DNA from 3 places in the Flexivirga oryzae genome. Region 3 is predicted to be linked to each of the others. Evidence: riboswitches for the same ligand, from Rfam matches in the RefSeq annotation. Region 3 holds a riboswitch; each other region holds the start of a gene.
What was found. Region 3 has a riboswitch for cobalamin ahead of metE (5-methyltetrahydropteroyltriglutamate--homocysteine S-methyltransferase). Riboswitches for the same ligand answer to the same signal wherever they lie in the genome.
Positions count from the first base shown of each region.

Region 1 (9,589 bases), on a different contig from region 3:
ACTTCTTCCGCAGCCGAGCGGGCATCCCGCCGGCGGCATACTTCACGGCGCCGCGTCTGTCCTGGCTGATGGAGACGCACCCCGACCTGCGCGTCCGAGCGCTGCGTGGGGAGCTGCTGATGGGCACCATGGAGACCTGGCTGATCTGGAACCTCACCGGTGGCCCGGACGGCGGGGTGCACGTCACCGACGTCACGAACGCCAGCCGCACGTTGCTGATGAACCTGAAGACCCTCGACTGGGATCCTGACCTGCTGGAGTTCTTCGACGTCCCCGAGGCGATCCTGCCCCGGATCGTGCCGTCCTCGAAGGTCGTCGGCACCGCCGTCGGTGGGCTCGCCGGCGTGCCGGTCGCGGCGGCAGTCGGGGACCAGCAGGGTGCGCTGTTCGGGCAGACCTGCTTCGACGCCGGCGAGGTCAAGTGCACGTACGGCACCGGGGCGTTCCTGCTGATGAACACCGGCGCCGACATCGTGACCTCGACGCACGGCATGCTGCCGACCGTGGCCTATCAGCTGGCCGACGGTTCGAAGGCCTACGCCCTGGAGGGCTCGATCGCCGTGGCCGGTGGTCTCGTGCAGTGGGTCCGCGACGGGCTGGGCCTGATCGAGTCGGCGCCGCAGATCGAGACCCTGGCCCGGACGGTGGACGACAGCGGCGGCTGCGTGGTCGTGCCCGCCTTCACCGGGTTGTTCTCGCCGTACTGGTCGTCCTCCGCGCGCGGTGTCATCTCCGGGCTGACCAGTTTCGTCACGGCGGGGCACCTGGCGCGCGCGGTGCTCGAGTCGTGCGCCTGGCAGACCAACGACGTGGTCGAGGCGATGGCGGCCGATGCCGGAGTTCCGTTGAAATCACTGCGGGTCGACGGGGGTATGACGTCCAACCACCTGCTGATGCAGCTGGTCGCCGACGTGCTCGACGTGTCGGTGGTGCGGCCGACCAGCAGCGAGACCGTCAGTCTCGGTGCCGCCTACCTGGCCGGCCTCGCGGTGGGCTACTGGCCGGACGTGCACGTGCTGCGGCGCAACTGGCACCGCGCCGGGCAGTGGGACCCGCAGCTGCGCAGCGAGCTGCGCGAGCAACAGCGCGCTGCGTGGCGCGCGGCGATCGTGCGCACCCTCGACGTGCGCGGGTGACCGCGGGGGTATGTCGCGACGAGGCTGACGGTCCGATTCACCGTTGACGGCCGAATTCGACCGTCAACGGTGAATCCGGCCGTCAGAGTCCCCGCGGCGCCGGGCCGGCGCCGCTCAGCCGGTCTGCAGGCTGCGGACCTCGAGCCCTTCCGGCTCCAGCGAGATCGACACGTCGATGCCGTCCACGACCAGGTCCAGCAGGTAGCGGCCCGGCATACGGCAGGTGATCCGCGCGGTCTGCAGCGACTTGCCGGCCAGGCCCGCGAGCACCTTGTTGACGTCGGAGGCCTCGGCGGTCAGCGCCCGCCCGCCCGGGGTGCGGCGGTAGACCGCATTGACCAGGCGCTCGGTCTCGGCCTTGCCGAGTTGCCGCGCGCGGCCGGTCTCCAGGGCCAGCACGCAGACCCGCTCCAGCTCCGGAAGCTGTTCCGGGTCAACGCTTCCGGCGGATGCGGCCTCGACCAGCCCGTCATACGGCCCGCGTCGCTCGGGCGGCAGGACAGCGGCAAAGGCGGTGGCCACCTCAGCGATGGCCACCGCCTCTGCCTCAGCGAGCTCGAACGGCTCGTCGGTCATCAGTGTCCGGCGGACTTGCGCTCGGCCTCGGCGAAGATCGCCTCGGCCTCGTGCTCGAAGCTGCCGGTCTCGATCGGGCAGTGGATGCCGCACTCCTTGGGAGCGCCGGTCTCCCACCACCAGCGGCCGGCGCGGTCGTTCTCGCCGGGCTCGATCGCGCGGGTGCAGGGGCCGCAGCCGAAGCTGGTGTAACCCTTGGCGTAGAGCGGGTGGACCGGAACATCGTTGTCCGCGATGTAGGCCTTGACCTCGTCGCCCTCCCAGTCGGCCAACGCGTTGATCTTCACGATGCCCTCGTGGTCGTGGTCGAGCTCGACCTTCTTGATCGCGGCGCGCGATGCCCACTGGTCACGGCGCAGCCCGGTGAACCAGGCGTCCAGCCCCTGCAGGGCCTTGACCAGCGGACGGACCTTGCGGATCTGGCAGCACAGCATCCGCTCCTCCACCGAGTTGCGGAAGAGGTTGACGCCACGGCGGTTCACCATCGCCTCCACCTCGGAGGAGTCCGGGAACAGCACGTCCCACTGCGTCCGCGGGTACCGCGAGCGCACCTCGTCGATGAACTGGTAGGTCTCGTCGGGCAGTCGGCCGGTGTCGACGGTGATCACCCTCACGTCCGGTTTGATCTGGGCGGCCATGTCGAGCACGGCCATCCCGTCCTCCTGCAGGGCCGTGACGATCGCGACGCGGTCGCCGAAGGTCTCCAGGGCCCACTCGATGACGTCCTCGGGCTCCTGGTCGTCGAGCTCGACGGCGATCTCGCCGATCTCCAGGTCGTCGAAGACGACGCGCTCATCCTCGGTGCTCGGTGCGAGGCTCAGTGTCATGCCATGTCCTTTCGTATGCCGTAGCCGAAGTGGTGTGCCGTGTTGCGCGTCGCTCAGCCGCCGGAGAGGGCGGTGATGACCACGATGTCGGCACCGGGCTGGACGGCGGTGTTCATGCCGTCGAGGTTGCGGACGTCCTCGTCGCCGATGGCGATCAGGAAGGCCTTGTCGACGGTGCCTTCGGGCATCACCGTCTCCTTGAACCCGGGGAAGCGCTTCGCGACGATGGCCAGTGCCTCGCCGACGGTCGGAGCCTGCACCTCGATGCGGTCCTCGCCGTCCACCAGGGGCAGCAGCGGTCCGGGGACGCGCACGCCGACACTGGTGTCGGGCGACGCGTTGGCAACGTCGATGCCCTGGGCGACGGCGATCAGCTCGTCGTCGGTGTGGCCGTTGCAGAAGTCGCCGAGAGTGAAGTTGAAGTCGCCCTTGTCGGCACGCTCCTTCAGCCACGCACCGACCAGCCGGTCCATGACGCCGTTGATCTCGTGCGTCGGCACCCGGCGCATCAACCGGCGGCCGATGGCGCTGCGCGAGCCGAGCCCCCCGCCGACGGTCAGGTCGTAGGCCTCGATGCGCTCGTCCGAGCCGTCGACGCGGGTCGTCGTGCCCTGCAGGCCGATCTCGCCGACCCAGTGCTGCGCACAGGCGTGCGGACAACCGTCGACGTGGATCGCCAGGTCGCCGATCGGGCCGGCGCCGTAGCTGTCGGTGAGCTCGTCGAGGATCTCCTCCAGCTTGCCCTTGGTCTCGGCGACCGAGTAGTTGCAGAACCGGTGGCTGGTGCACGCGATCGAGCGGCCGAACGCCCGGCCCCGGTCCAGGTCGAAACCGATGTCGCGCAACGTGTTCCGGACATCGTCGATCCGGGACTCGGGGATGTTGCCCAGCAGGAAGTTCTGCTGCCGGGTGAAGCGGACGTCGCCGCCGTAGCTCTCGACCAGGTCGGCGATCGCCTCCAGCTGAGCGCCGGAGATGCGGCCGGATGAGACCGGCACGCCGGCATACAGCAGGCCCGGCTGAGCCTGCGGGTGGACGCCGAGGTGGTCGGTGTCGGCCGTCGGCTCGGGCGCTACGCCGTCCTCCAGCGGGCGGCCGAGGGCGGCTTCGATCCGCTGGCGCATGCCCTCCGGGCCGTAGTCGTCCATCATGAACTTGATGCGGGCCTTCGCCCGGGAGATGCGGTAACGCAGGTCGCGCTGCCAGGCGTTGGTGACCGCCTCGAGGACCTCGACGGTCTCCTCGCGGGGGATGAACACACCGACGTCACGCGAGATGCGCGGGGTGTTCGTCATACCTCCGCCGATGCGGAGCGTGAAACCCTCGCGGCCGTCCTTGCGGACGGCGATCAGCGCGACGTCGGAGATCTCCGGGGCGTTGCACTGCGACTCGCAGGCCGAGATCGTGTACTTGTGCTTGCGCGGCAGGTTGGAGAACTCCGGGTTGCCGTAGAAGTGGTCGGCCACCTCGCGGATCACCGGCGTCACGTCGAAGGCTTCGCCCTCGGCCAGCCCGGTGACCGGGCACCCGGTGATGTTGCGGACGGTGTCGCCCTCGCCGCCGTTGGTGGTGAGACCGGCCGCCTCGATCCGCTCCATGACCTCGGGCAGCTTCGCCAGCTCGACCCAGTGCAGCTGGATGCCCTGGCGGGTCGTCAGCTCGGCCTCGCCGCGCCCGTAGTCGTTCGAGATCTGGGCCAGCGCGCGCACCTGCGCCGCGTTGACCAGGCCACCCGCGACCTTGATGCGCACCATGAACGTGCCGATCTTCGGCTTGTCGTGCGCCAGCGCCCACCAGTAGAGGCGGACGATGTCCTCCTCTGGGATATCCTCGTAACCGCGAGCGATCAGCTCGGGCAGCTCTTCGCGCACGTTCATCGGCGGGCGGTCCCGCTTCAGTCGCTCGATGTAGTTGCGCTTGTAAACCAGGTCCCAGTCGGGCGCTGGCCGATCGGCGCGCGAGCGTCGGGGCCGAGCCGTCACGGCAGTCATGGTTACCTCTCCGAGCGGTTGGTTAACTGAACGTGATTAGAAAGATAACCATCCGGCATGGGAGCGCGTCAAAGCGTCTCACTCTGTAGACACTCGTTCCGGAACGCGGCCCGGGATCACCAGGTGACGGTGAACGACCCCTTGTCGGTGATCGGGCTGACGGCATACGCCGTGCCGGGGATCGTCCACCCGTGGTCCGCCGACTCCTCCCAGCCCTGCGCGGGCAGGTGCGTGCCCCACCAGGCCTCGATGTCGGTGGGCAGGTAGGTGATGCGGACCGTCCGGGTGCGGTCGGTCTCCGCGGTCACCTCCCAGGTGAGGCCCTCGGGCACCGGCACGGTGCGTTGACCGTCGAGCGGGATCGCACCGGACCGGTCGGTGGGGGTGCTGCTGCTGGACGTGCTGCTGCTCGACGACCCCTGGGTCCCTCCGGCGCTGAGGGCGGTGCGGGTCGTCGACGAGCTCGGCGGCGTCGTGGTCGTGCTGGTCGACGTCGTCGTCGTGGTGGTCGTCGTCAGCGGCTGCGACTGCGTGCCCACTTGGTTGTCCGGCGTCGCCTGCCCCATGTGGGGTGTCTCCCCCGCGGTCGTGCTCGGTGTCGTCTGCGTCGGCGGCGCAACACTGACCACACCCGTCGACGCGGCCGTCGTCACCGGGTGCAGCGCGGTGGTCGTGTGCTGCTGCGAAGGATGTATGGCGAGCGCCACCACCCCGACCGCCGCGGCCGCGGCGGCGAGGATGCCGATGCCGGACACCACTTTGCGGACGCGCCCGGGCCGCGCGGGCTCGCGCAGCAACGCGGCGACCGCGTCCTCGCGGTCGGTGTCGAGGTCGTGCGGACCGATCTGCTCGGCCTTGGCGGTGAAGGCCGCCCGGAGGCGACGCTCCAGGTCGTCGTCATCGTGGTGCTGACTCATCGGATGCGCCTCCTTCGGCCATGATCTGTGCCAGAGCGGTCATTGCCCGGCTTGCTTGTGATTTCACAGTTCCCTTGCTGATCCCGAGGGCGGCGGCGATCTCCGCCTCGGACATGTCGGACCAGTAGCGCAGCACCAGGACCTCGCGTTGCCGCGGTGGCAGCTGGTCGACCGCGCGCAGCACCTGCTGGTGTTCCTCGGCCAGCAGCACCTCGCTGTCGGCCGGTGGTGCGATCTCCGGCTCGGCGACCTTGAGGTGCGCGCGCACCGTGCGGCGGCGGCGCAGCATCGAGCGGGACTGGTTGACCACGGCCCGCCGCAGGTAGCCCACGGCCGCCCCCGAGTCGCGCAGCGCCGCCCGGTTGCGGTGCATCCCGAGGAACGCCTCCTGCACGACGTCCTCGGCGCTGGCCAGGTCGTCGACGAGCAACCGCGCCAGCCGCACCATCTGCAGGTGGTGCGTGCGGTAGAGCTCGGCCAGGTCGACCGAGTCGTCGGCGGTCATCGCGCCGCGGGTGGCCGCAGATCCACGGTCACGGATCCGACCTCCCACGCGATACGGCCTCTCGGCATACACGGCGGGTGCGCTCACCGTCATGAGGCCCCGACCCCTCGCTCCGACCTTAACCAGTGATCGCGTCGATGGGTAACGCAGCGCGGGGAGGGAGCCCGAAGGCCCCGCCCTGCCGCCCCTGCGTCACGTCTCATGGTGGGAAGACGTTCGAGCGGCGCCGAGGTTGCCTGGCCGGTGGTATGACGCGGCTCACTCCACCTGCAAGAACGCGTCCGCCCGGTCGCGGGACGCCCGGATCAGCTCGGCATTGCGCTCGTCCGGGCCGAGGGCCAGGTCGGTCGCCTCCTGCATGGTGGCGCCGTACCTGCGGCGGCGAGCGATCAGCCAGTCCAGCCGCAGCTGGTCGGGCGTGTCGACATACCAGACCGCGTCGAGCAGCCCGGGCAGCTCCGACCACGGTTCGTCGGGCGACAGCAGGTAGTTGCCCTCGGTGATGACCAGACGGGTCTGCGGTGCGACCTCGATCGACCCGGCGACCGGATCCTCCAGGGTCCGCTCGAAGGCGGGCGCCCAGACCGACCAGCGTCGTTCGCGGCGGATCCGCTCGATCAGCGCCACGTACCCGGCCCCGTCGAAGGTGTGCGGCGCGCCCTTCTCCGGCGCCCAGCCGCGCGCCTCCAGCACCGCCTGCGCCAGATGGAAGCCGTCCATCGGCACCACCACCGTGGGCACGCCGCTGGCGGTGCAGCGCCGGGCGAGGGTCTTGGCGGCCGTCGACTTGCCCGCGCCCGGAGCGCCGGTGATCCCGACGATCACCCGGTCCGTGCCGTCGGCGAGCCGGGTCAGTGCACGGACGGCCCGGTCGGGATTGAGTTCGCGGATCGACGTCACGGGCAGGACTTTGCGGCATTCCGGGTCTTTGCACAAGCGGTGCTACCGTTTTCGGCGGACGCTCAGGCCGAGCGTCCGAGGTGCGAGCAGGGGAAGCCGGTGTGACTCCGGCGCTGACCCGCAGCCGTGAACGACCCGACGTCGTGAGCCGGAACACCTGCGCCACCGGAAGACCGACAACGACTGCCGCGGACTGCAGTCTCGGGCGATTCTCGGGTCGCGCGTGGCGTTCCGCGGTCCGAAAGGATCCACCCCGTATGCCCGCCGCACCCCGCCGGTTGATGCGTTCGGCTGCCGCCGGCGCGCTCGCGATCTCTGCGAGCGGGGTGCTGTATGCCGGGACGGCGGCGCCGGCTCGCGCGGCCGGCTACAACGGCTACTGCACCTCCAGCACGGGCGTGACCGTGGTGGTGGACTTCCGGAGCCTGGGTGGGGGAGTCGCGGTGCGGTGCGCGCCCGTCCGCAGCGGCGCGACCGGGCTGGACGCGTTGCAGGCCGCAGGGGTCCCGGTCACGATGGCGGCCCGGCAGCCCGGTTTCGTCTGCCGGCTCTACGGGAAGCCCGCCTCCGACCCGTGTGTCAACGCCTCCCCGACGACCGCCTACTGGAGCTACTGGCACGCCCCGAACGGCGGCGCCTGGAGCTACAGCAGCGAGGGTGCCGCGAGCCACCACGTCATCCCGGGCGGGTTCGAGGGCTGGGCCTTCTCCACCGGCAGCAAGGTCGCCCCGGGTGTGGCCCCGGTCCGCCCGGCGCCGAAACCGAAGCCGACCGCCACCCACACGACGACCCGGCCGCCCGCACCGCCTCGTCATACGACCACCACCGCGCCGCCCCGGCACACGACCACCACTGCGCCGCCGTCCACGACCGCGGCGAGGCACGACCCGGCGCCGTCCGCCCACAGCAGCACCGCGCACCGGTCACGTCCGTCCTCGACCGCACCGGCGACGGCCCACACGTCGCACACCACGTCGTCGAGTCGTGCCGCGAAGAAGTCGCGGCGAGCGAGCGGCACGTCGACCTCGGCCTCGGCCGCGGGTTCGGCGTCGAGCGGTTCGACGTCCGGCGGCGCCGTCGCCGCGGGCGGCGCGAGGCTGGCGGACAGCGACAGGCTGATCAACGAGTCCGACAAGTCCAGCAGCATCAACGCCACCACCGCCGTCGGCGGCGGCGTGCTCGCGGTGCTGGCGATCGGCGGGGCCGCGGTCGCGATCATCCGTCGGCGCAACCTCGGGTGAAGCGGCTGCGGGCTCCGGTCCACCCCCTCGCCTGGTGGCTCTGGGCGATCGGCTTGGCCGTGGCGGCGTCGTTCACCACGAACCCGCTGCTGCTCTTGCTGCTCATCGGGGTTTCCTGCTTCGTGGTGGTGGCCCGCCGCGGCAACGCCCCGTGGGCGCGGTCGCTGCGCGTCTATCTGGCCCTCGGTGCCTTCATCGTCGTCATCCGCGTCCTGTTCCGGTGTCTGCTCGGAGCCGTCGGGACCGGACCGGTGCTGGTCGACCTGCCGCGGATCCCGCTGCCCGACTGGGCGGCCGGCATCACCCTGCTGGGCCCGGTGCACCTGTCCGACCTGCTCGACGGCCTGTATGACGGCCTCCACCTCGCGGCGATGGTCATCTGCGTCGGCGCCGCCAACTCGTTGGCGAACCCGAAGCGACTGCTCAAGGTGGTGCCGATCAGCCTCTACGACATCGGGACCGTCGTGGTGGTCGCCGTCTCGGTGTTCCCGCAGCTGGCGGAGAGCATCGCGCGGGTGCGACGCGCGCAACGGCTGCGGCCGGCGCCGGGGGGACGGTGGCACCTGGTGCGGCGGATGATCGTGCCCGTGCTCGGCGATGCGCTCGACCGGTCGCTGCTGCTCGCGGCGGCGATGGATTCGCGGGGGTACGGCCGCCGCGGGGCGACCCCGCCGCGGACCCGCCGGGCCGTCGCCGTGCTGACGCTGGTCGGCCTGATCGCCGTCTGCATCGGGATCTTCGGTGTGCTGGACGGGCAGGCGGCCGCCGTGTTCCGCTGGCCCGCCTTCGTGTTCGGCGCACTGCTGGCTGCGGCCGGGCTGGCCTTCACCGCACGCGAACGCACGGTCACGCGGTATCGGCCCGACCCGTTCGACCTCGCGGCGTGGGGTGTGTCGGCCAGCGGGCTCGCCGCGGGCGTGCTGATGCTGCTGGCGACGAAGTACGCTCCGGCACACCTGAGTACGTCGACCGACCCGGTGCAATGGCCGATCGTGGACCTGCTGCCGTTGCTCGCCGCCGTGGTCGGGCTGGTCGCGGTGGTGGTTTCGCCGCCGCGCGCCATACAGGATCAGGAGGTGCCGGCGTGATCGAGCTGACCGACGTGTCGGTGCGGTACGACGACAGCCGCCCGCCCGAACTGGCGGACGTCGACCTGGTGGTCGAGGAAGGCGAGCTCGCGCTCGTCGTGGGGCGCACCGGCGCCGGGAAGTCCACTCTGCTGGGGACCGTCAACGGGCTGGTGCCGCATTTCACCGGGGGGCGGTTGTCCGGTCGGGTGATCGTCGGCGGACTGGACACCCGCGACCATCCGCCGCGCGAGATGGCGGAGGTCGTCGGCCGGGTCGGGCAGGATCCGTTGGCCGGCTTCGTCGCCGACACGGCGGAGGAGGAACTCGCCTACGGCATGGAGCAGTTGGGCGTTCCGCCGGCAACCATGCGCAAGCGCGTCGAGGAGACGCTCGACCTGCTGGGGATCGCCGAGCTGCGCAGCCGCT
Region 1 covers NZ_JACHVQ010000002.1:530,227-539,815, reverse strand. Annotated here, with positions in the region: gene glpK (glycerol kinase GlpK) at 1-1,136, shown strand, start outside; gene FHU39_RS15610 (hypothetical protein) at 1,251-1,712, opposite strand; gene FHU39_RS15605 (phosphoadenylyl-sulfate reductase) at 1,712-2,539, opposite strand; gene FHU39_RS15600 (MoaD/ThiS family protein) at 2,593-4,530, opposite strand; gene FHU39_RS15595 (hypothetical protein) at 4,647-5,447, opposite strand; gene FHU39_RS15590 (RNA polymerase sigma factor) at 5,428-5,952, opposite strand; gene FHU39_RS15585 (nucleoside/nucleotide kinase family protein) at 6,211-6,852, opposite strand; cobalamin riboswitch at 6,894-7,031, shown strand; gene FHU39_RS15580 (hypothetical protein) at 7,110-8,093, shown strand; gene FHU39_RS15575 (energy-coupling factor transporter transmembrane component T family protein) at 8,090-9,181, shown strand; gene FHU39_RS15570 (ATP-binding cassette domain-containing protein) at 9,178-9,589, shown strand, end outside.
Region 1: it holds a riboswitch for cobalamin, as region 3 does, so the genes downstream of both, FHU39_RS15580 (hypothetical protein) here and metE (5-methyltetrahydropteroyltriglutamate--homocysteine S-methyltransferase) in region 3, are expected to answer to the same signal.

Region 2 (9,589 bases), on a different contig from region 3:
TGTCGGACCAGTGGTCCTGGATGAAGGAGAGCATCGGGGCTACTTGTCCAGCGAGAGGCCGGCGTGCTCGGGCGCGATGTCGGCCTCGTCGACCGGTGGGCGATCGGTCGCCTCGATGGCCTGCAGCACCTCGTGGGCCCGCACGGTGCCGAGCAGCCGCCCGTCCTCCCCGGCGATGACTCCCCGCCGACTCGGTGACGACAGCGCGGCATCCAGGGCCGCCCGCAACGGGCCCGAAGCGCGCGCCACCGTGCCGCCGCGGTGCAGCATCGCCGGCTCGATGGGCGCGGCGATCTGGCCCGGCTGGACCCAACCGGCCGGCCGGCCGTCGTCGACGACGAGCAGCCACTCGTCCCGGGTCGCCGCGCGCGCCTGCTCGGGCGTCGTGCCGAGCGGCACCGTCGGCTCCGCCGCCAACGGCAGTTGCGGTGTCTCGGTGAAGGTCAGCGCGCGATAACCCCGGTCGCGGCCGATGAAGTCCGCGACGAAGTCGTCGATCGGGTGCGCGAGCAGGTAGGCCGGATCGGCCAACTGCGCGAGTTTGCCGCCGACGCGCATCACCACGATCTGGTCACCGAGCTTGAGCGCCTCGTCGATGTCGTGGGTCACGAAGACGATCGTCTTGCCGAGATCGCGCTGCAGCCGTAGGAACTCGTCCTGCAACTGCTCGCGCACGACGGGGTCGACCGCGCTGAACGGCTCGTCCATCAGCATCACCGGCGGATCGGCGGCCAGCGCACGTGCCACGCCGACCCGCTGCTGTTGTCCTCCGGACAGCTGCGACGGCCACCGGTCGGCGAAATCTCCTGGCAGTCCCACGAGTTCGAGCACTTCGCGAGCCCGCTCGCGGGCCTGCTGCTTCGATGTCCCGAGCAGGACCGGCACGGTGGCGACGTTGTCGACCACCCTCTTGTTGGGGAAGAGCCCGGCGTGCTGGATGACATAGCCGATGCCGCGCCGGAGCTTGGCCGCGTTGACGGCCTGCACGTCCTCGTCATCGATGTAGATGTGCCCGCTGGTCGGCTCGATCATCCGGTTGATCATCCGCAGGGACGTGGTCTTGCCACAGCCGGACGGGCCCACCAGGACGGTGATCTTGCCGGTCGGCGCCTCGAAGGAGAGATCGTCGACGGCCCTGTCTCCCCCGCCGTAGGTCTTGACCACCTGCTCGAAGCGGATCATGGTCATCAAACGTAACGCAGCGGACCGACATTCCCCTCGCTACCGCGGGTCGAGCAGCGTCTGCGCCAGGAACCTGGTCGTATGCCGGTGCCAGGCACGTGCCTGCAGCAGCATCGCGTGCCAGTCGGCCAGTTGTATGCCGCGCGCGTCCCCGCCGGCCTCGGTGATGCGCCGCACCAGCGTCGCGCTCTCCCGCGGATCGGTGACGACGTCCTTGCGTCCGTGCAGCAGCAGGGTGTGCCGACCCAGGAATGGCTGCACGTCATACTGCTGCGGGATCCACGGCGCCATACCGACCACGGCCACGACACCCTCGCTCCCGGCCAACTCCAGGGCGACCCGGCCGCCCATCGAATGTCCGACGAGCGCGACCGGCAGGCCGGGGTAGAGGTCGCGCACCCGGCGCAGCGCCCACCGGGCGTCGACGACCGGTGACCGTTGCTCGCCGTTGTAGCCGCGCACCGCGTCCCGCAGGGTTGCCACGCCGACCCGCCCACCCAGGTCCGCCTCGATGCGGCGACCGACGGCGAGCATGCGCAGCAGTGGCGGGGTGCGTTTGGTGGTGCGTTCCAGGCCGTGCTCGGCCCCGCCGTGCAGCAGCAGCGCGATCGCATCGGGCGTGCGCCGCCCGTCGGGCAGCGTGAGAAACGGGTGCGCGCCGTCGTGCGACGGGCCGACCTCGAAACGCTGGCTTCCCGTCACCGCCCGACGCCCCAGCAGCACATCGGCGCGCGTCACACGTCGGTCCGGTGGAAGTTCGCGTAGGAGCGGCTGGCCGTGGGACCGCGCTGCCCTTGGTAGTGCGAGCCGTACTTCTCACTGCCGTAAGGGTTTTCGGCTGGACTGCTCAGTTGGAAGAAGCACAGTTGGCCGATCTTCATGCCCGGCCAGAGCTTGATCGGCAATGTCGCCACGTTGGACAGTTCCAGCGTCACGTGACCGGAGAACCCGGGGTCGACGAAGCCGGCGGTCGCGTGGGTGAGCAGGCCGAGCCGGCCGAGGCTGGACTTGCCCTCGACGCGCGCGGCGATGTCGTCCGGGAGCGTCACCTGCTCGTACGTCGAGCCGAGGACGAACTCACCGGGGTGCAGCACGAACGGCTCACCGGGCTCTGTCTCGATCAGCCGGGTCAGTTCGTCCTGTTCGGCCGCCGGGTCGATGAACGGGTACTTGTGGTTGTCGAACAGCCGGAAGTAGCGGTCCATCCGGATGTCGATGCTCGACGGCTGGATCATCGCCTCGTCGTAGGGCTCGAGACGGACCCGGCCGGCATCGATCTGGGCACGTATGTCGCGGTCGGAGAGCAGCACGGTGGTCACGCTACCGGGCGGGCGGTTGCCGCGTGGCGGGCGTTGGTGAGTTAGACTCCTGCCGGTCCGAGCGAGCGCCTGTCGGCGACCGTTTCGCGGCACGCGAGTGTAGTTCAATGGTAGAACATCAGCTTCCCAAGCTGAATACGCGAGTTCGATTCTCGTCACTCGCTCTTCGGAGCTTTCCCCAGCGCCCCCCATCGAGTCCTCCGCGTCGTGCGGAGTTGACCGAGAGGCTCAGAAACACCCTCACCGGCTCAGTAAATGCCCGGCGCGACTGCGGTATTTCTGAGCCTATCGGCGTCTTGTGAGCCTGTCGCCGAGTGGTTTCTCCGCGTCATTCCGCCGATTTGACATCGATGAAATTACACGTTTGCAACTACAGCATGTGGGGGCTTGGCAAACAGGACACCACTAGATAGTGTGTCTGTTGCAGCTGGTTCGAGTGTTGCGACTGTCGTCATACGACGGTCGCAGCACCCGAGGAGAGAGGGAAGCCGGTGAGAGTCCGGCACTGCCCCCGCAGCGGTGAGTGAGGACGAAAGTCGTCATCAGCACTGGGCTGACCGGCCCGGGAAGCGACGACCGGTAGGTGTGCGCGGCCGCGCACGGAGTCACGAGTCCGAAGACCTGCCACTGCCCCGACCGCGCACTCGCGGGCGGGTCCGACCGCAGCCCGCGCGGGAAGGGCTGACGAACGAGCGGCAGCGAGCCACGTGCCCTGCGCTGCCCGCTCGCCGTCCTCCTCGCCGGACCGACAGTGAGGGAAGACGGGAGACAACGCACGTGGCCATACACGTCACCAAGCGCGACGGTTCACGCGAGCCGTATGACGCAGACCGCATCAACCGGGCGATCGAGCGAGCCGCAGACGGCCTGCCGAACGCCATGGCGATGACCATGCAGATCGCCTCGGAGCTGGCGATCACGCTCTTCGACGGGATCACCACCGAACAGCTCGACGAAGCCGCGATCTCGGTGGCCGTCCAGAACGTCAAGGACGACCCGGACTTCGACGTGATCGCCTCCCGGCTGCTGCTCAAGACGATCTACAAGAAGGTGCTCGGCGACTTCGAGACACAGTCGGAGCTCGCGCTGCTGCACCAGGCACGTTTCCCCGGCTACGTGCGGGAGGCCGTCGAGGACGGACTCTTCGACGCGCGCCTCGCGTCGGCGTTCAACCTCGAGCAGCTGGCCGCCGCCCTCGATCACCACCTGGACGACGGCCTGCGCTACATCGGCATCATCACCCTCAAGAACCGTTACATGGCAACGGATTCCAGGCGGCAGCCGTTGGAGGTGCCCGCATACTTCTGGATGCGCGTCGCCATGGGAATGTCGGTGAACGAGAAGGACCCGACGCAGGCCGCCATCGGCTTCTACCGCAAGATGGCGTCGCTCGACTACCTCGCCGCCGGCTCGACCCTGGTCAATGCAGGCACCAACACCCCGCAGCTGTCGAACTGCTTCGTGATGCAGATGGACGACGACATCGAGCACATCGCCAAGTCGATGCGTGACGTCATGTGGCTCACCAAAGGTACTGGTGGCATTGGTCTTTCGGTCTCCAAACTGCGCTCTGAGGGTAGCCCGATCCGGAGCAACAACACCACCTCCACCGGCCCGATCCCGTTCATGCACACGATCGACTCAATCCTGCGCGCCGTGTCCCGTGGCGGGAAGAAGTTCGGCGCGCTGTGCTTCTACATGGAGAACTGGCACCTGGACTTCCCGCAGTTCCTCGACCTCCGGCAGAACGCCGGCGACCCCTACCGGCGGGCCCGCACCGCCAACATAGCGGTCTGGTTGTCCGACGAGTTCATGAAGCGCGTGGTGGCGGACGACGACTGGTACCTCTTCGACCCCCTGGAGACTCCCGACCTGGTCGAGCTCGTCGGTGACGACTTCTCCCGGCGGTACAAGGAGTATGCCGCCCTCGCCGAGACCGGAAAACTGCGCTCCTTCAAGAAGATCCGGGCGCGCGCACAGTGGAAGTCGATCCTCGTGTCGCTGCAGACCACCTCGCACCCGTGGCTGACCTGGAAGGACACCATCAACCAGCGGGCGCTCAACGACAACACCGGCACGATCCACCTGTCGAACCTGTGCACCGAGATCACCCTGCCGCAGGACCGTGACAACGTCTCGGTGTGCAACCTCGCCTCCATCAACCTCTCCCGGCATCTGGTGGATGATGAGTGGGACTGGGACCGGCTCGCCGAGTCCGTCCGCGTCGCCGTGCGACAGCTCGACAACCTGATCGACATCACGCGTTCGTCGGTGCCCGAGTCCGAGCACTCCAACGACCAGAACCGCGCAATCGGCCTGGGGTTCATGGGATTCACCGACGTGGTGGAGAAGCTCGGCCTGTCCTACGCATCGGAAGAAGCCGCGGACCTCATCGACCGGCTGGCCGAATTCATCAGCTGGCACGCGATCGATGCGTCGTGTGACCTCGCCCAGGAGCGCGGCGCCTACCCGAACTTCGAGGGGTCCGGCTGGTCACGTGGCCTGGTCCCGATCGACACCCTCGAGGTGCTGGAGCGGCGTCGGGCGGTCGAGGTCGACGTGCCACGGACCAGCCGGATGGACTGGGACGTTCTGCGGGAACGCGTCAAGGACGGTATCCGCAACGCAACGCTGATGGCGATCGCGCCGACGGCGTCGATCGGCTTGGTCGCCGGCACCACACCCGGACTAGATCCGCAGTTTTCACAACTGTTCTCACGCACGACCTCGTCCGGTAAGTTCCTGGAGGTCAACCGCAACCTGGTTGCGGCGTTGGAGGAGCGCGGCCTGTGGGACGCGGTCCGTGAGGAACTGCTCCGCTCGCGCGGCGACCTGTCGGTCGTGCCCGGTGTGCCGGAGGACCTCCTGGAAATCTTCCAGACGTCGTTCCAGTTGCCTCCCACGGCATACCTGCAGGTTGCGTCCCGAGCCCAGAAGTGGATCGACCAGGCGATCAGCCGCAACATCTACCTGGAGTCGCGCGACATCGGCGGCATGAGCGACCTGTATGTCGATGCCTGGCGCAAGGGTGTCAAGACGACGTACTACCTGCACATGAAGCCACGGCACCGTGCCGAGCAGTCGACGGTCAAGGTCAACAAGGCCGTCGAGAGCGGCCGCGCCGGAGGCGGTTTCGGCTTCGCACGGCGGGCAACGACTGAAGCTGACGCATCGGAACAGACGGGCGGACTTCGATCCGCTCCTCCGCTTCGCTCCCCCGCGACTCAGCCAGCGCCCGTGGATGCTCCCATCACCCAGCCAGCGCCCGTGCATGCTCCCATCACCCAGCCAGCGCCCGTGCATGCTCCCATCACCCAGCCAGCGCCCGTGGATGCTCCCATCACCCAGCCAGCGCCCGTGCATGCTCCCATCACCCAGCCGGCGCCCGTGGATGCCCCCGTCGCCCAGCCGGCGCCCGTGCATGCTTCCATCACCCAGCCAGCGCCCGTGGATGTCCCCGTCACCGAGCCGGCGCCCGTGCATGCCCCCGTCACCCAGGCGATGCCCGTGGCTGCTGCGGATGCGGAGTTCGCCGAGGGCTTCACCTGCCCGACCGACCCCCAAGAACTGCTGAACTGCGAGGCATGCCAATGACATCCACTACTTCGGACACGAGGAGTTCGATCCTCGGCACCGGCATCGAAGATGCCCTGCTCCTGAAGCCGATCCGTTATCAGTGGGCCTACGACCTCTACAACCAGGCCGTCGCGAACACCTGGTTCCCACATGAGATCCAGCTGGGTGAGGACCTTGCGGACTTCGAGCGGATGACCGACGAGGAACGCCACGCGGTCACCTTCCTGATGAGCTACTTCAATCCGAACGAGTTGCTCGTCAACAAAGCCCTCGCCTTCGGCGTCTATCCCTACGTCGGCGCCGCGGAGGCACACCTCTACCTCGCCAAGCAGATGTGGGAGGAGGCGAACCACTGCATGGCGTTCGAATACGTCCTGGAGACCTTCCCGATCGACCGTGCCGAGGCCTACGCGGCGCACGTCGACATCCCGTCGATGGCCGCGAAGGAGGAGTTCGAGGTCCGCTACATCCAGCGGATGGCCGAGCAGACCCTGGACATCTCGACGACCGAGGGCAAGCGCGACTTCGTGCGCAACCTGGTGGCGTACAACGTTGTGCTGGAAGGTATTTGGTTCTACAGCGGCTTCATGGTCGCACTGAGCTTCCGGCAGCGGAACCTGCTGCGCAACTTCGGCTCGCTGATCGACTGGATCGTGCGCGACGAGTCGCTGCACCTGAAGTTCGGCATGAACCTCATCCTCACCGTGCTGGAGGAGAACCCCGACCTGCAGACGCAGGAGTTCGCCGAAGAGATCCAGCAGATGATCTTCGACGCGGTGGAGATGGAGGAGCAGTACAACCGCGATCTGCTGCCGCGAGGGATCCTCGGCCTCAACGCCGACTACATCAACACCTATGTGCGCTACCTGGCCGACCGCCGGTTGGACGAGCTCGGCTTCGGACCGCACTGGGGCGTCAGCAATCCCGCGAAATGGATGGCAACGGCCAACGACACGCTCGAACTGGTCAACTTCTTCGAGTCGATCAACACCAGCTACGAGGTGGACGCCCAAGCGGGGTCGTAACCGATCGGGTCCTCGGCGGCGAAGTGTGAAAGTCTCGGGGTATGACATCCGCCGTCGAGGAGCCGACCCCGCGTCGTCGCGGCAGGCCCGGCAAGGACCAGGAGACCGTGCTGCGCGAGGCGATCGAGCTGTTCAACCTGCAGGGGTATGACGCCACCAGCATGGGCGACCTCGCCGCCCGCCTGGGTTTCACCAAATCGGCGCTCTACCACCACGTTCCGAGCAAGGAACACCTGCTGCAACAGGCTCTCGACGAAGCGCTGGACAACCTGTCCGAAGCCGTCGCGGCGGCGCGAGCCGACAGTTCGGTGACGGCGCTGGAGCGACTGCGGCGCGCTGTGCGCGGCAGCGTCGACGTGCTGATCGAGCACCTCCCTGCCGTGACTCTGCTGCTGCGGGTCCGCGGCAACACCCCGGCGGAGGTCGCTGCCCTGAAGCGGCGCCGCGAGCTGGACGCGCAGCTGGCGCAGTTGGTCGCGGATGCGGCGGCCGAGGGCGGCATACGCACCGACATACCGGCCGACCTGATCAGCCGGTTGCTCTTCGGCATGGTCAACTCACTCGCCGAATGGGTGCGGCCGAGCGGCCGCACCAGCCCGGACACGATCGCCGACGCACTCACCGCCATCGCCTTCGAAGGCTTGCTCGCGCCGCTCTGAGCTGTCAGGTCAGCTCGACCGTCGTCGGGAACACCTCCGCAAGCACCGACCGGCACGCGCGCACGGCGGGCGTGCCGGTGCTCGACCTCCTCACCGAGGTGAATACCGACCGCCTCGGCCGGCCCGGCAGCTCGATCAGTCGTGCCCGCGGACGCCGGGGCACCAGCATCAGATCCGGCAGCACGGCCACCGCGTTACCCGACTCGATCAACGCGACGTGGGCCTGCAGGTCATCGGTCTCGAAGCGGACGTCCGGCTCGAACCCGGCCTGCCGACACAGTTGTTCGGCCCAGTGCCGCGACGCCGCACCCTGTGGCTCCATCACCCAGGGCAGGCCACCCGCCTGCTCGATGGACTCCACTCCCGCGAATGCCGCGCCGTCGACCGGGACGGCGAGATGCAACGAGTCGGTCGTCAGCGGGACCCGATCCAGGGACGGGTGCCGCGGAGCGGCATGGTGCGGGTACTGCTCGGCGATCACCAGGTCGAACTCGTGCGCCGCGGTCTCGCGCAGCCCTTCCTCGGGCTCGCGCTGCGACATGGTGACCCGTAGCCGCGGATGCGCGGTCGCCAACTCGGCCAGCAATCGCGGCATGAATGCGACGGCGGCCGACTGGAACACCGCGATCCGCAGCGTGCCGGACGCCTCCCCGGACAGGCCGACGGCCGCGCTCTCCGCCTCCTCCAGCTCGCTGAGGATGCGCTCGGTGTGCTCCACGAGGACGGCGGCAGCCGGTGTCAGCTCCAGCCGCCGCCCCGTCTTGCGCAGCAGCGGGACACCGACCTCACGCTCCAGCTGGCTCAACTGCTGCGAGATCGACGACGGGCTGAGGTGCAGTGCCTCGGCGACCTCGGCGATGGTGCCGCGGCCGCTGAGCTCACGCAGCAGGCGCAGTCTTCGGACTTCGAGCATGCTTCAGATTATCCGAAGGAAAAACGACGGAAAACATCGCTTTACCTGAAGTGATGTCACCTCGATACTCGGAGTGAAGCACTCTGCCCACCACGCCGCATAGGAGATCCCGTGACCAGCACCCCCGTGGACCCGCAACTCGTCGCCGACGTCGAGGCGCAGGTGAAGGCCTGGCTCGACGTGGCCGCCACCAAGCCGGTCCACTCGTCGGCCACACGGCTCGCCGAGGTGCTGAAGGACCCCAAGGGTCTCGACTTCACGGTCGGCTTCGTCGACCGGGTCATCCGTCCGGAAGATCTGACGGTCGCGGCACAGGCACTTCGCGAGATCGTCGACGACACACCGCAATTCCTGCCGGCGTACCAGCGGGCAGCGCTGCGGACCGGTGCGACCGTGTCCCACGCGGCACCGGGCGTCGTCATCCCGATCGCCCGGCGGGTGCTGCGGCACATGGTCGGCCACCTGCTCATCGACGCCACCGACTCCAAGCTCGGCAAGCAGATCGCGCGGATCAGGCAACGCGGGGTGAAGCTCAACATCAACCTGCTCGGCGAGGCGGTGCTCGGCGCGGAGGAGGCCAACCGCCGTTTGGAGGGCACCCGCCGGCTGCTCGAGCGCCCGGACGTCGACTACGTGTCGATCAAGGCGTCCTCGCCGGTCGCCCCGCACTCCCCCTGGTCGCACGACGAGACAGTCGCCGACGTGGTCGACCGACTGCTGCCGCTCTATCACTACGCTGCGGCCCAATCTGCTTCGGGCACAACGAAAAAGTTTATCAACCTGGACATGGAGGAGTATCACGACCTAGACGTCACCATGGACGTCTTCACCCAACTGCTCGACCGACCCGAACTGCTCGAACTCGAAGCCGGCATCGTGCTGCAGGCCTATCTGCCCGACGCGCTCCCGGCGATG
Region 2 covers NZ_JACHVQ010000004.1:152,564-162,152, reverse strand. Annotated here, with positions in the region: gene FHU39_RS19945 (ABC transporter permease) at 1-34, opposite strand, end outside; gene FHU39_RS19940 (ABC transporter ATP-binding protein) at 40-1,182, opposite strand; gene FHU39_RS19935 (alpha/beta hydrolase) at 1,222-1,920, opposite strand; gene dcd (dCTP deaminase) at 1,917-2,492, opposite strand; tRNA gene FHU39_RS19925 (tRNA-Gly) at 2,595-2,665, shown strand; cobalamin riboswitch at 2,933-3,144, shown strand; gene FHU39_RS19920 (ribonucleoside-diphosphate reductase subunit alpha) at 3,279-6,095, shown strand; gene FHU39_RS19915 (ribonucleotide-diphosphate reductase subunit beta) at 6,092-7,102, shown strand; gene FHU39_RS19910 (TetR/AcrR family transcriptional regulator) at 7,144-7,761, shown strand; gene FHU39_RS19905 (LysR family transcriptional regulator) at 7,766-8,674, opposite strand; gene FHU39_RS19900 (proline dehydrogenase family protein) at 8,786-9,589, shown strand, end outside.
Region 2: it holds a riboswitch for cobalamin, as region 3 does, so the genes downstream of both, FHU39_RS19920 (ribonucleoside-diphosphate reductase subunit alpha) here and metE (5-methyltetrahydropteroyltriglutamate--homocysteine S-methyltransferase) in region 3, are expected to answer to the same signal.

Region 3 (9,589 bases):
TCCGAGAAGGCACGCGCCAAGCTCGACGCGCAGCACAAACTCTATGTGCGTGACCGGATCGCGCTGCTGTTCGACGAGGGCTCGTTCGTGGAGGACGGTCGTTACGCCAACGCCGTTGCGGGCGATCTGCCCGCGGACGGCGTGGTGACCGGACGCGGCACGGTCGACGGCCGCCCGGCGATCGTGGTCGCCAACGACCCGACGGTCAAGGCGGGGTCCTGGGGTGCGCGAACGGTCGAAAAGATCGTCCGGGCCACCGAATCCGCCCTGCGCGAGGAGTTGCCCGTCTTCTGGTTCGTCGACTCGGCGGGCGCGCGCATCACCGACCAGGTGCAGCTCTTCCCGGGCCGGCGCGGCGCGGGCCGGATCTTCCACAACCAGGTCGCGCTGTCCGGCAGGGTGCCGCAGATCTGTTGCCTGTTCGGTCCGTCCGCTGCCGGTGGCGCCTACATCCCGAGCTTCACCGACGTCCTGATCATGGTCGAAGGCAACGCCTCGATGTACCTCGGCAGCCCGCGGATGGCGGAAATGGTTGTCGGGGAGACGGTTTCGCTCGAAGAGATGGGCGGTGCCCGGATGCACTGCACCGTCTCCGGTGTCGGCGACCTGCTCGCGCAGGACGATGCCGAGGCCATCGAGCTGGCCAGGCTCTACTTCTCCTACGTGCCGTCCACCTGGCGCGAGCGGCCTCCGGCATACCTCGGCGAGGAGCCCGCAACGGCCCTCACCGAGCACACCGTGCCGGAGCTCGAGAGCCGGCCGTTCGACATCCACACCGTGATCGACGGCCTCGTCGACGACGACTCGTTCTTCGAGCTCAAGCCGCTGTTCGCGCCCGAGCTGGTCATCGGCTACGGCCGCATGGACGGCAGAACCGTTGGCATCGTTGCCAACAACTCCGCCGCCAAGGGCGGAGTGCTGTTCACCGACAGCGCCGACAAGGCGGCCCGGTTCATCTGGACGTGCGACGCCTACTCGATCCCGCTGATCTACCTGGCCGACGTTCCGGGCTTCATGATCGGCTCCGAGGTGGAGCGGGGCGGCATCATCCGGCACGGCGCGAAGATGGTGTCCGCCGTCGCCGAGGCGACCGTCCCGCAGTTCTGCGTCGTGGTTCGCAAGGCGTACGGCGCGGGCCTGTACGCGATGTGCGGACCCGGTTTCGGGCCGGACGCGACCATCGCCCTGCCCACCGCGCGCATCGCGGTCATGGGGCCGGAGGCGGCGGTGAACGCGGTGTATGCCGGAAAGATCGCGGCCATCGACGACGACACCGAGCGGGCGGAGTTCGTGCAGGCGCGACGCGACGAATACCTCGAGGACGTCGACCTGGAGCGGCTGGCGTCCGATCTGGTCGTCGACAGCGTGGTCGAGGCGGCCGAGCTGCGCACCGAGCTGTTGCACCGCCTGGCCTACGCCGCCCGGCGCGACCGCGCCTTCAGCGAGCGCCGCCGCGCCATACCCCCCACATAGGCAGTGCCACGCCACACCGCGTGATTCCGAGGTTTTCATGGTGGGCAAGTACCGTGGAGGCGTGTCAGCGCACGCGGTGGTCGATCGGGCGCAGCGGAGGTTCCCGCCGCTGGGCTATCCCATCGCTGTCGTTTACAAGTTCATCGATGACATGGGCAACTACCTGGCAGCCCTGCTGGCCTTCTACGCGTTCGTCTCGCTGTTCCCGTTGCTGATCCTCGCCACGACCATCCTCGGGGTCGTCCTGAGCGGCAATCCCAGCCTGCAGCAGGATCTGATCACGTCGGCTCTCAACGAATTCCCGATCATCAGCGACCAGATCGCCTCGCCGAATGCCCTATCGGGCAGTTGGGTGTCCATCACGGTCAGCACGATCGTCGCCCTCTACGGTGCGTTGGGCAGTGCGCAGGCGTTCCAGTTCATCGCGAACAGCGTGTGGCACGTGCCGCGCAACTCGCGGCCCAACCCGTTCGCCGCCCGTGGGAAGTCGGTCGGCCTGATCGCGTTGCTCGGTACCGCGCTGCTCGCCACGATCGGTCTGACGCAGGTCATGCCACGGCTGGTGCACCTGGCGGGTCTGGCCGCGTTCGGTGTCGATGTGGGCACCCTCGGCATCGACGTCTTCGCGATCATGGTCGCCTACCACGTGGCCACCAATCGCTCGCTGCGGTGGCGGGACATCTGGCCGGGCGCGCTGTTCGCGGCGTTCATGTGGCAGGTGCTCCAGCGTTTCGGCGGGATCTACGTCGAGCACGTCGTGCAGCGCAACAAGGCCATGAACGGCACGCTCGCGGTGGTTCTCGGGCTGATGCTGTTCCTCTTCATCGCGGGCATGATCATCGTCATCAGCATGGAGATCAATGCCGTGTGGGTGCTGCACCTGTGGCCGCGAGCGCTCCTGACGCCGTTCACCGACAACGTCGAGCTGACCGACGCCGACGTCCGCGCCTACAGCGGACTCGCCAGGGCGACCCGGCTCAAGGGCTTCCAGCAGATCGACATCGGCTTCGAACGACCACCCGATCCACCGGGGGACGAACCGGCGCACGAGGAGGTCCAGCTGCCGCTCGACTTCGACGGCGCCGACGGCGCCGACGGCGCACCGGAGCCGGCACCGGCGCCGGGAACCCTGCGCGAGCAGGACGTCCCACCGCCGGTGACGGCCACCGAGCCGATGCCGACCCGGGCCTCACAGGACCCGCTGGAAGCTCACCGGCTCCCGGCCGTGCACGCCGCGGGCGCTCCGAAGAACGACGAGCGCACCATCCCGCTGGTGGGCCGCCACCCGACGGAGGCCGACGACGAGGACGACGACGTCGAGGACACCGCTCCGGTCATCCGCGGGCCGTGGTCGGCCGGGCGCTGAGCCCTTCCCGCACCTCGGCTGCCGCCGACACCACATTCGCGAGCGCGGCGCGCACCTCGTCCGGTCGCCGGGTCTTCAGCCCGCAGTCCGGGTTGACCCAGACCTGCTGGGCCGGCAGTGCGTCCACCGCCTTCTGCAGCAGCTCGCGCACCTCCTCGCTGGAAGGCACCCGCGGTGAGTGGATGTCGTAGACACCCGGGCCGACGCCCTTGGCGTAGCCCGATTCCTTCAGTTCGTCGGCGAGCGACATACCCGACCGGGTGGCCTCAAGGCTGATCACGTCCGCGTCCAGGTCGTCGATCGCCGCGAAGATGTCGCCGAAGTCCGCGTAGCACATGTGCGTGTGGACCTGCGTAGCATCGGTCACGGAACTCGTTGCCAGCCGGAAGGATTCGGTTGCCCACTCGAGGTATGCCGGCCGGTCGGACTCCCGCAGCGGCAGCGTCTCGCGCAGCGCCGGCTCGTCGACCTGGATGACCCGGCAGCCCGCGGCCTCGAGGTCGCTCACCTCGTCGCGCAGGGCGAGCGCGACCTGGCGCGCGGTGTCGCCCAGCGGCTGGTCGTCACGGACGAAGGACCAGGCGAGCATCGTCACCGGGCCGGTCAGCATGCCCTTGACGGGACGCTCGGTCATCGACTGCGCGGCCTGCCACCAGCGGACCGTCATCGGCTCGGGACGGGAGACGTCGCCGAAGATGATCGGCGGTCGCACACACCGGGTGCCGTACGACTGCACCCAGCCGTGGGTGGTCGCCAGGTAGCCGTCCAGCTGCTCGGCGAAGTACTGCACCATGTCGTTGCGTTCCGGCTCGCCGTGCACCAGCACGTCCAGGCCGAGCTGCTCCTGCAACTCGATGACCGCGGCGATCTCGTCCCGCATGGTCGCGTCGTAGGCCGCCTGGCCGATCTCGCCGCGGCGCAGTGCCGCCCGGGCCTTGCGCAGCGAGTCGGTCTGCGGGAACGAGCCGATCGTGGTCGTCGGCAGCAGCGGGAGGCCGAGCGCTTCCTGCTGCAGCGTCCGCCGCTCGTCGTACCCAGCGCCGCGGTGGGCGTCGGCGTCGGTGACGGCGGCCATCCGCGCGCGCACGGCGTCGTTGTAGGTGCGCGCCGATGCGCGTCGGGACGCGAGAGCGTTCCGGGCCGACTCGAGCGCCGGTGCGGCGGCCGTCTCGTCGGTGAGCGCCGTTGCGAGAGTGCGCACTTCGAGCACCTTCTCGCGGGCGAACGCGAGCCAGCTGCGCAGCTCGTCGTCGACGGCGGTCTCCTTGGCGGCGTCGAGCGGGACGTGTAGCAGCGAGCAGGAGGTGCCGACGACCAGGTCGTCGACGCGCTCGGCGAGCCGGCGCAGCGTGGTGAGCCGGTCGTCCAGGTCGGCGGCCCAGATGTTGCGGCCGTCGATCACCCCGGCGACCAGGCGCTTGCCGGCGAGTCCGTGCTCCAGGATCGCGGTCACGTTGTCGGGGACGGTGCAGTCGATCGCCAGGCCGTCCACCGGCGCGTCGGCGAGCACCTCGAACGCACCCTGCAGGGCGTCGAAGTAGCTGGCGACGACCAGCTGCGGGCGCTTCATCGCGGAGCCCAGCCGGCCCAGGGCGTGCCGCGCCGCCTCCAGCACGGTCGCCGGCTGATCGAGCACCAGTGCCGGCTCGTCGAGCTGCACCCACTGCGCTCCGGCCTCCTGCAACTGGTCGAGGATCTCGACATACACCTCGAGCAGCGGGTCGAGCAGCGTCAGCGGGTCGAAGTCGGCGGGTGCGTCCGGCGCAGGCTTGGCGAGCAACAGGAAGGTCAGGGGGCCGACGAGGACCGGTCGCGCGGGGTGGCCCGCCGCGGTGGCCTGCGCGAGGTGGGCGAGCTGCCGGGAGGCGTCCGCGGTGAACGTCGTCCCGGGCGACAGCTCCGGCACCAGGTAGTGGTAGTTGGTGTCGAACCACTTGGTCATCTCCAGCGGCGCGACCGTGTCGTTGCCGCGCGCCATTGCGAAGTAGACGTCCAGGTCGTTGTCGGCGGCGTCGCGGTAGCGCTGCGGGATCGCGCCGACCATGGTCGCAGCGTCGAGCACGTGGTCGTAGTAGGAGAAGTCGCCGGTCGGTACCTCGTCGATCCCGTTGTCGGCAAGGAGCTTCCACGCATCCGCGCGCAATGCTGCGGCGATGTCGTGCAGCTCGTCGGCGCTGGAACGGCCGGCCCAGTAGGCCTCGATGGCTCGCTTGAGTTCCCGCTTCGGGCCCTGGCGTGGCCAGCCGAGAACGGTCGTGGAAGTGGTGCTGTCGGTCATCGTCATACTCCTTCGCGACCCACCCGAGAGGTCACAGAATCGGCCGTGCCCGGGTTCGGGCTCGGGCGACAGGCAGGTCTTCGGACTCGTGAGCAGGCCGTCGAAAGGCGCCTACTGTCCGTCGCTTCCCGGCTGGTGGCCAGTGCGTGTGACGGAGGTCGTTCTCACATACCGCTGCGGGGCAGTCCCGGACTCGCACCGGGTTCCCTCTTGCGACGCGCACACCGATCACTCGGTATGACGCGAACCTGTCGCGAGCAGCAGCCTACTGATCCTCTGCCGGGCCGCGTGGGGCGGTTCGATCCGTGGTCTCCCCGACGCCGAGGACCTCGTCCAGCGGGGCACCGATGATGCGCAAATTCAGTTGTGAAAAATTGTGGCTGGAGGAGGCTGTTCCCATGACATCACCGGGGGACGCGATGTGCGACGAATTGCCGACCGACGCGAAACGCCCGGCTCTCTGGCGTAACAGGGACTTCCAGCTGTTGGTGGTCGGCAACACGCTCAACGGCATCGGTTCCCGGATGAGCGGGCTGGCGTTCCCGTTGCTCGCCCTGTGGATGACTCACAGTGCGGCGCTCGCCGGACTCGTCGGGGGAGCCGTGGTCGCGGGGCTCGTGGTCGCCGGGCTGCCCGCCGGGGCCTTCGTCGACCGCTGGAACCGACGGCAGGCGATGGTCTGGTCGGCGCTCGTCGCGGCGGCGGCCTACGCGACGGTCGTAGTGGCCTACGCCGCCGATCTGCTCACCATCGCCCACCTCGTGGTCGCCGGTGTGGTCGTCGGTGCCGCGGAGTCGGTGTTCGGCCCGGCGGACACGCTCGCCACCAAAGCGGTGGTGCCGGCACCGGACCTGAGCACCGCCATGTCGGCCGTCGAGGGCCGCCAGGGCGTGACCGGGCTGATCGGACCTCCGCTGGGCGGGTTGCTCTTCTCGGTCTCCCGCTCGCTCCCGGTGCTCGCCGACGTCGTCTCCTACGTGGTGTCCGCCGCCGCTGCACTGCTGGTCCGCACCCCGCTCCCGGCGCCGCGGCCCGAAGGTGGAGAGCACGAACCGCCTTTGCAGGCAATGCGATCCGGTCTGAAGTTCGTCTGGCGTCACGAGGTGCTGCGACCGGTGGTGGTCGTCGCGACCCTGCTCAACTTCGCGGTCAACGGGTTCCTGCTGGTGCTGATCGTCGTACTGCAGGAACGTGGTGTCCGACCCGTGGGTATCGGGCTGGCGGAGACCGCGATCGCGGTCGCGACGATCGTCGGCGCGCTGTTGTCCGCGATCGTACTGAAGAAGCTGGCCGCCGGGCGCGCGCTGATCGTCGGCACGGTGTTGCTCGGGACGTGCTTGGTGGCGTGTGCATTCGTGCACAGCTACCCGGTGCTGCTGGTGCTGCTCGCGGTCGGATTCCTGTTGATCCCGGCAGTCAACGCCGGCTTCATGACCTACGTCATGCTGATCACGCCGGAAGCGATGCAGGGCAGGGTGCAGAGCGCCCTGATGACCACGCTGATGGCGATGTCACCGCTCGCACCCGTCGTCGGCGGCCTGTTCGTGGAGTGGTGGAACGGCGAGGTGTCGCTCGTCGTGCTCGGCGGACTCGCCCTGCTGAGCGCGCTCGTGGTCGGGCTCGTCGGGCCGCTGCGTCGTATGCCGCTGCTGGCCGACGTGCCGCCGGTGGACCAGGGTCCCCAGCCCGACGCCGCCGCGGCGTGACGCCTCAGGTCAGGTGGTCGAAGTCCCCGCGGACCCACGCGGCGTGCCGCTGCGCCGAACGCTGCACCGCGGCAGCCGCGTCGGTCGGCACCGCGACACCGAAGTTGTTCCAGATCTCGTCGAACGCCAGCGGCTTCACCCGTTCCGCGATGCGCAGGACCACGTTGCCGGACAACGGGATCAGGTTGGGGTAGGAGCGCATGAAGCTGACCGTGCGGTGATCCGGGTTCGGCATGATCGTGTCACCGCTGAGCAGCGTGCCGCGTCCGTCCGCACCCGCCGACCAGTGCGCCACCGCACTGCCGGGGAAGTGCCCGCCGACGCGGTGCAGCGTGAGCCCGTCGGCCAGGTGCAACTCATCGGTCCATTCGGTGATCGCCGCACCACGCAGGCCCAGCCACTGCGTGTCCGCGGCGTTGACGTAGACCGGTGCGTCGTCGAACGCCGCCGACCACTGCAACTGCACCCCGAACATGTGCGGGTGGCTCGCCGCGATCCACCGGATCCCGCCGCGCTCGGCCACCGCGGCGACGGCCTCCTCGTCGAGGAAACCCGGTGGGTCCCACAGCAGGTTGCCCTCCGGTGTCTGCACCAGCAGCCCGGTCTGCCCGATGCCGACCTCGGTCCGCAGGCCGGTCAGTCCCGGTCGCAGGTCGAGCACCTCGACCCGGTTGCCGTCGGCGGCCAGCTTCGCCAGATCGGTCCAGAGCTGGCCCCCGACCGGCAGGTACTGTCGTTCGTCGGCGCAGATCGGGCAGTCGCGATCGGCCGCGGCCTCGTCATACTCCACCGCACAGGTGGCACAGGTGATCATGGGTACCATCCTGTGACCTCGAGCGCGCTCGAAGTCAAGCGGTGGACTCGGCGACCACGCTCGTATCGCGTGTGCCGAAGTGGATTCCCTTCTGTTCCTTGCCGAACAGCGTCAGGATGATGACCACGATGAATACCGGGATGATCGTCGCGGACAGCGCGAACGGGTAACCGTGCGACGACGCGAGCGACTCCTGGATCGGCAGGTTGAACGCGGCGAGACAGTTGCCGAGTTGATAGGTGACACCCGGATAGAACCCGCGGATCTCGTCGGGTGACATCTCGGTGAGGTGCGCTGGTATGACGCCCCACGCACCCTGCACCATCACCTGCATCAGGAACGAGCCGAGGATGACCATGCCCAGCGACGTCGAGTAGGCGAACAGCGGCACGATCGGCAGGCCGAGCACGGAGCACAGGATGATGATGGTCTTGCGTCCGTACCGCTCCGACAGGGCGCCGGCGATCGCACCACCGATGATCGCCCCGATGTTGTAGACCACCGCGATCCAGGTCGCCGTGGACTTGGCGAAGCCGAGGGCGTGGTCCGTCGTCTCCTTCAGGAAGGTCGGGTAGACGTCCTGGGTGCCGTGGCTCATCCAGTTGAACGCGGTCATCAGCAACACCAGGAAGATGAAGCGCTTCCAGATCGTCGGGTTCTTGACGATGTCGGCGACGCTCGTCGTCGTCTGCCGGAAACGCTGCTGGCTCTCCCGCCATACCTCCGACTCCTCGACACGCGAGCGGATGATCAGCGAGATCAGCGCGGGCACGATCGACAGCGCGAACATCCAGCGCCAGTTGAGGCCCCACCAGGTGTTGACGACCAGGAACGCGAGCGACGCCATCAGGTAGCCCATCGAGTAGCCGCCCTGCAGGACACCGGAGAAGAAGCCCCGCCGGTTCGTCGGGATCTTCTCCATCGCCAGCGCCGCGCCCAGGCCCCATTCGCCGCCCATCCCGATGCCGTAGAGCATGCGCAGCACCATCAGTACCCAGAAGTTCGGGGCGAACGCGCACAGGAACCCGATCACCGAGTAGAACGACACGTCGACCATCAGGGGGATGCGCCGTCCGGCCCGGTCCGCCCAGAGCCCGAAGATGAACGCACCGACCGGTCGCATGATCAGCGTCATCGTCGTGATCAGCGACATCTCGGTCAGCGACTTGCCGAAGTCCTTGGCGATCTGCGCATAGATGAGCACCACCAGGAAGTAGTCGAAGGCGTCCATTGCCCAGCCGAGGTAGGCGGCGGCGAACGCGTTGCGCTGGTCCGAGGTGAGCTTGGTGCGGGGAGATGTCATCGACATGGTGCTCCTTCAACGCAAGCAGTCATTCACGGTCAGTGCGGACGCTACTGGCGCACGGGGGCTCGTGGGGCTGTGGTGACGGTCGAGATCGCGCTGTGACCAAACCATTACCTTCCGCTGGCACAACTGCCGTCCGCAGGATGGCAGGGTGGAGCGTCGTGACAGTGCACGAGAGGGGGCGCGCGACGGTGTGGACCGACGACGCGGCGCGCCTCCCCCTGCGCAGGAACAGGGACTACGCCTACCTCATCGCGGGCGGTGCGGTGTCCAGCCTCGGCAGCCGGATGAGCAGCATCGCCTTCCCGCTGATCACGCTGGCAGCGACGGGTAGCCCGCTCGCGGTCGGCCTGGTCGCCGGTGCGACGACGATGGCCCTGGTGCTGATCGGGCTGCCGGCCGGCGCACTGGTCGACCGGTGGGACCGGCGACGCACCATGATCGCCGCCGCTGCGCTCGGGGCGGTCTCCTATCTCACCGTCGCGATCGCCGCCTTCGCCGACCGGATCACCGTGCCGCACCTGATGATCGCCGCAGCGTGCGGTGGGGTCGCCAACGGCTTCTACAGTCCCGCCGAGCAGGTTGCGGTGCGTCACGTGGTGCGCAGGAAGGACATTCCGCGCGCAGCCGTCAACAATCAGGTGCG
Region 3 covers NZ_JACHVQ010000001.1:2,617,254-2,626,842, reverse strand. Annotated here, with positions in the region: gene FHU39_RS12385 (carboxyl transferase domain-containing protein) at 1-1,473, shown strand, start outside; gene FHU39_RS12380 (YhjD/YihY/BrkB family envelope integrity protein) at 1,535-2,839, shown strand; gene metE (5-methyltetrahydropteroyltriglutamate--homocysteine S-methyltransferase) at 2,808-5,117, opposite strand; cobalamin riboswitch at 5,172-5,384, opposite strand; gene FHU39_RS12370 (MFS transporter) at 5,516-6,823, shown strand; gene FHU39_RS12365 (MBL fold metallo-hydrolase) at 6,828-7,637, opposite strand; gene FHU39_RS12360 (MFS transporter) at 7,672-8,940, opposite strand; gene FHU39_RS12355 (MFS transporter) at 9,105-9,589, shown strand, end outside.